2 regions of the Lysinibacillus sp. FSL M8-0134 genome follow, and region 1 is predicted to be linked to the other one. Evidence: predicted binding sites of a transcription regulator. Region 1 holds the regulator's gene; the other holds the start of a gene.
The links. Region 1 encodes NrdR, which represses ribonucleotide reductase genes. Its sites were predicted from a motif close to AACACNATATATNGTGTT; they were not measured.
Positions count from the first base shown of each region.

Region 1 (3,217 bases):
AGCTTTGGTAAATTTCGTTCAATATTCTCGTAGTTTAATTCATCTGCATGTTGAGCTAGAAATTCCTGTACTTGTGGATGTTCTAAAATTTCACGTCGCATAGCTTCATAGCGTTCTTGAAACGACGGTACATTTATTGCTCGTTTTAATGGTCCATTTATAGGTTCGATTGTTGCTCACCTTCTTCGCTATTCACTTTTTCCTAGCATTTCCAATATTTTCTGACGTTCTTTTTCAAAGTCTATCGTGCTAGAAGCATCTTCCTCTTGTTTTTCATTACGTTTATAAAACCATTCAGGGACTTTTTCTTCACGTTGATTTCTTGAACGTCCTTTGACCTGTTGACTTGTTTTATTTGCAGTTTGTGGCTTGTTTTTCCAAGCAGTATATTTATCATGCTCTTGGCGTGCAAGCTCCATTGCTTCCTTTGCCGTTTGGACATTTTTACGTACCCAGTGATCAGCAATCGTTTCCACATATTTTTTAGGTAGTTTCATATCTGTCGTTAGCATAACGTATTCTAATAATGCATTGACTACCCCAATTGGCATGCCGTGCTGAACGATTAAATTTTCTGCAAGTTGAACAGACGTTTGTAATGGTTCTTTACCATTATTAATATCACGTAATACTTGAACAGGAGCTGTTGTCTCTAAATAATGTTGGAGCTCCTGATCCTTCGTTTTTTGCCCCACTTCTGCTACTGGTAGAGGTTCGTTTACTCTTGCTAGTTTTGGCGGCTCCTTTGAAACTGTTAATTTATAAAAATCGGCAGCAGCCTTGCGTAAACGTTCTTGGGAAATTCCTAAATCATCGTCCAAAGCAAGAATGACCACTTTTTGCATATCAAGGGCTGTTAAATGATATAAAAATGCCAGTTTCGCTATCGCTTCACGTACTTCTAATGTCAACAAATTGGAAGGTACCAATTGCTCTGACAAACCTGCTTGCAACAAATCAAAATCAAATTGCTCCAAATAAAAAGGATATACTTTTTGCTGTTTATCCTTTTGACTCGTATCCACTTGTAAATCGGATGGGATATTAGAATGAACAGGCTTAAAGACATCAATAAAGGCGCGAGACACATCCTTAAATTCTTTGTCCTTTACAGGTGACATAAAGCGCTGACGTAAGTTTCGATAGGCCTGCTCGCCGATTTTACTAAACAGAAACATCGACAACAACGGATCTTTCATAAAACTATCTGCATCAAGTGGGCGCTGTAGCTCATATAAAAAACTACGCTCCCCCGCATTTTCTTTTTTCCATGTGCGTAGCAAACCGATTGCCTCCAGTGCAATACGGGCCTCAAACACTTTACCAATGGGCAAACCGAGCACATTCATTAAATAATAATGGGTCATTTGCTGTTTTGGCATTTGTTCAGCTTCAGCCCATAACGTTAAATAAAGGCTAATTGGCTCCGAGCCGGTTAATGGTTGATAAAACAATGTAACTAATTGACGCTCCTGTGTAGAAAATGCATGAGGTAGACGAATGTCGAAAGGATCGCCAGGCTGCAATTCCTTATATAAATGGATCAACGTCATTCATCCTCTCTGTTTTCTATGATTTTTTCTCCGTTTGACGTTGAATAATATCTTTAATTTCCTCAATAAAAACATTAATATCCTTAAACTGACGGTAAACCGAGGCAAATCGCACATAGGCTACCTCATCAATTTTAGCTAAGCGATCCATTACCATTTCACCGACGTCTTCTGAGCGTACTTCTGAATTGCCTATACGACGAAGATCTTTTTCAATAGATAGGACAAGTTCCTCCAGTACATCAAGCGCTACTGGGCGTTTCTCACAAGCACGAATAAGTCCACGAAGTACCTTCTCACGGCTAAACTCCTCTCGTGAACCTTCCTTTTTAACTACGACTAATGGTGTCTCTTCAATTTTTTCAAACGTTGTAAAACGGAAGCCACACGACTCACATTCACGACGTCTACGAATTTCTTTATTATCATCTACTGGCCTCGAATCCACAACACGCGTTCCGTTAAATTGGCAAGATGGACATCTCATATAATTACTCTCCTGATTTACAACAATTTAATATTTCTATTATAACAAATTTCCTACATGTAAGAAAAGTGCATTCATGTTTGTGAGCACATGATAAACCTAAAGCACCTAAAGTACAAGAAAATTATTCAAATTTAAGAGGTCTAGAAGGATTGCCATTGTAGCACAAATAACATAACACTTAACCATTTTCGGTATTCCTCTGCATAAAAAAAGCACATTGAAATCACTTAGATTTCAATGTGCTCACGATGAAATTTTTATGCGTTTACTGTTTCTAAAGCATTCGCTACTTTTTTCACAAGATCTACTACACGTGCAGAGTAGCCCCATTCATTGTCATACCATGCAAGTACTTTTACTTTACGGCTGCCTAATACCATTGTAGAAAGTCCATCAACCGTTGATGAGTAAGTAGTTGTGTTGTAATCAGAAGATACTAATGGTTCAACAGAGAAGTTCAAAATGCCCTTCATCGGACCTTCTGTTGCAGCTTTTACGAATGCAGCATTGACAGCATCAACTGTGACATCCGTATTTAAATCTACTACAAGATCTACTAAAGAAACGTTTGGTGTAGGAACACGCAATGCCATACCATGAATCTTACCTTCTAATTCAGGTAAAACTAATTTTAATGCTTTTGCAGCACCTGTAGATGTTGGAATAATGGATTGTGCGCATCCACGTGCACGACGTAAGTCTTTATGTGGATTGTCTAGGTTCTTTTGGTCATTTGTATAAGCATGAACTGTTGTCATTAAGCCATTCTCAATTCCAAATGTGTCATTCAATACTTTCGCTACTGGAGCTAAGCAGTTCGTTGTACAAGAAGCATTTGAAATAACATCATGTTTAGCAATATCAAGTTTGTCATCATTTACACCTAAAACAATTGTTACGTCCTCGTTTTTACCAGGTGCTGTTAAGATAACCTTTTTAGCGCCCGCTTCTAAGTGCATTGCTGCTTTGTCACGTTCATTAAATTTACCAGTAGCTTCAATAACGATATCTACACCCATTTTTGCCCAAGGTAATTTTAATGGATCACGTTCGCTAATAATTTGAACACGTTTACCGTTTACAACTAAAGCATCGCCTGCTGGTTCTACCGTACCTTCAAATGTTCCGTGATTTGTGTCATACTTAATCAAATGTGCTAACGTTTCAGCTGGGT
Region 1 is NZ_JBBPAJ010000001.1:3,205,915-3,209,131, forward strand. Features, by position in the region: gene dnaI (primosomal protein DnaI) at 1-161, opposite strand, end outside; gene MKY49_RS16350 (replication initiation and membrane attachment family protein) at 189-1,553, opposite strand; gene nrdR (transcriptional regulator NrdR) at 1,570-2,040, opposite strand; gene MKY49_RS16360 (glyceraldehyde-3-phosphate dehydrogenase) at 2,301-3,217, opposite strand, start outside.

Region 2 (3,217 bases), 400 kb from region 1:
GCCCATTTTCTCCCATTCACGAACATCGCCAACTTTATGCCATTCCGTGTTGTAAATGTTCATTTCTTCTTTTGTATATTCCTCTACAGCTGGGAAGCGAAGCTCAAAGTCAGCATCATTTTCAACGGCTTCCATAAATTCTTTTGTTAATGTTACGGAAATGTTCGCACCTGTTAAAAACTCAGGGTTATGAACTGTATAAGTACCACCATCACGTAACTTATTTTCAGCTTCACGAATAATCGCTGTATCGAATCCGCCTAAGCCTTCTATATTTTTGTAGTTCACGATGCCTTGATACATTGCTTCTTCCTGCATAGAAAGAGGTTTAAAGTTTAATTTTTCTTTTGCTAGACGAATGATTGATTCATCTGTCGTATTTTCAATTAAATAACGCAGAATACGTGGATTTTGCATTTTCGAAATAATAAATTCCACAATATCTGGATGCCAATCTGCTAGCATAATCATTTGTGCTCCACGACGTGATCCACCTTGCTCTACAAGATGTGTCAATTTAGCAATATCATCTAACCAAGAAACTGAGCCAGATGATTTACCGTTTACACCACGTGCTAGCGTGTTACGTGGGCGTAATGTTGAACCATTTGTTCCAACACCACCACCGCGGCTCATAATCTCCATAACTTGCTTACGGTGATCACTGATACCTTCACGAGAGTCAGCGACAAATGGCATAACGTAACAGTTAAAGAAGGTTACATCAGTTTCAGATCCAGCTCCATAAATCACTCGTCCAGCTGGAATGAATTTCAAGGATACTAATTGCTCATAAAATTTTTCAAACCATTCTTGACGTTTTTCTGGTGTTTTTTCAACAGCGGCAAGGCCCGTTGCATTTCGTTTTGCGATTTGTTCATAAAATATTTCAAGAGGCTTTTCTAGCACGTCAATTGAACGTGTAATCACACCCGTTTCCTGCTCTTGCGGATCGTCTAATGCGCTACGATAATCTTCCTCAATCAAAATATCTGCTGTTTTTGTAGACATGTCCAGCTTTTGAATTGTCCCTAAACCTCGTGCAGGGAATTTTGGATCAGCTTTTACCGTTAAAACAACAAAATCACCAGCTTTTAGTGTTTTCTTTTCCGTGTCTTTAAACGAGTAGCGATCGATCATGACAAGTCTTGATACACCTTTATGTGTGATATGCATGTCAGGTGTTACTGGGTGAACCTGTGAAAATTGTTCAATATCTTTGTTTAATTGCTCAAATTGTTTGTTTACATCGGGTTGATGATTTGTGAGTACCATCATTTTGCCTCCCTTGTTTTCTTCATTACAAAATAAATACACAATATCATGTGTTATTAAACACTACATATTGTGTATATGTCTTAAAAAAAGATACTATATATAGTTTTTTAATTCAACTCTTGCTTTTTTAAATAGATTCAGAACTACTTGTTATAACTAGGATTGAACGTAAAAAAATATTTTTTCCATACCATTTTTTACTTTTTAAAGTTCCACTCATCACATGCATATTTTTTTTCTTCTAATGCACGGACATATTCTAATTGCTCCTCTGAAAGTGTAAATGGTTTTAAATCAATTTGCAACGATTTTGCAAAGCCATCTCGAAAAGCTGTCACACATTGCTCAATTGTCACTGGCTCTTTGACAAGACTATTAATCGCGACTGCCTTTTCTGGCAGCTTTCTACGCATACGATCCTTTGCTTCCTCGCTTGAGAAATTAAATACCGATAATAATTTCTCTTGATCTAAATCTAATAAAATGGCGCCATGCTGTAAAATAACACCTTTTTGACGTGTTTGGGCACTTCCCGCTATTTTTTTCCCTTCAACGACAAGTTCATACCAGCTTGGCGCATCAAAGCAAACAGCACTTTTCGGACTCTTTAAGTCAGCTCTTTTCTCCTCTGTATCAGGAACACTAAAATAGGCATCCATTCCTAGGTTGTGGAAACCTTGCAATATTCCCTCACTTAATACACGGTATGCTTCTGTCACAGACTCTGGCATATCCGGATAACTTTCAGTAACAATGACGCTATATGTTAGCTCATGTTCATGCAGGACAGCTCGTCCACCAGTTGGTCGACGGACAAAACCTAAGCCTTGTTCTCGAACAGCATCTAAATTAATGTCTCTTTTGGCTTGTTGAAAATAACCAATTGATAGTGTCGCAGGTTCCCACTCATAAAAACGGATCACTGGTGGAATTAACCCCTCACTATGCCAATCAAGTAATGCTTCATCTAGCGCCATATTAAAAGAAGGACTACATTTCCCTGAATTTAAAAAATACCAAGTTGTCATATGTTCATCTCCTACAAATATAAAATGATCCCTCAGGCCCCACCTGTGGTTCAACCTTAACAAAAATTACTCTAGGTTGCTCGATATGCTTTTGTAACAAAATAGACGAATTTGCCACAACCTAGTTAATTTTATCAAACTCATTGGACTATCGCTAGCGCATCTTTTATAATAATAGAGAAGATAGAAAGGGGTAAGAAAATCTTGGACATACTTATCACAATCGGTGTCGTTTTAGTAGTTATCATTGCATATATTGGTATTAATGCACTACGACTAAAAAAAGCCGTAACCAACTTAACACAAGAGCAATTCATAGAAGGCTATCGTAAAGCACAGCTAATCGATGTCCGTGAACAAAAAGAATTTGATGCAGGTCACATTCTTGGTGCACGTAATGTTCCTTCTACAACACTTCGTCAACGTTATAAAGAAATCCGCCCAGATTTACCAGTATATCTATACTGTCAAAATACAGGCCGTAGCTCACGTGCTGCATTATTTCTTAAAAAACGTGGGTACAACCAAATTTACCAACTTCAAGGCGGTTTTAAAACTTGGACTGGTAAAATAAAAGCAAAAAAATATTAATACTCTCATGAAAAAAAGTCGTCTCAAAGAACTATGAGACGACTTCTTTTTTAAAAAATTCAGAGTTTCTACTATATTATATCTATTGCAAATCATTAAATACTAGCTCTCGTTCAACCAGTCTTTAATCCTGCATTTGGACCAGAAAAAAATCCAACAAAAAGGGGTAACCTATAGCCCATTTTCACTAATGATACCACACTGTAAATTGGTCCTTACTAGAGACTGATACTTTGCAATCTTAGTTGAGCGGCTCTGCATGATGAATGATCACTTTGACATCAATTTGGAGCGCCTCTTTCTACAGATTGATCACTTCT
Region 2 is NZ_JBBPAJ010000001.1:2,806,535-2,809,751, forward strand. Features, by position in the region: gene MKY49_RS14380 (vitamin B12-dependent ribonucleotide reductase) at 1-1,275, opposite strand, end outside; gene MKY49_RS14385 (lipoate--protein ligase family protein) at 1,476-2,306, opposite strand; gene MKY49_RS14390 (rhodanese-like domain-containing protein) at 2,511-2,897, shown strand.
Region 2: the regulator NrdR is predicted to act here: its motif matches at 1,335-1,352, upstream of MKY49_RS14380 (vitamin B12-dependent ribonucleotide reductase).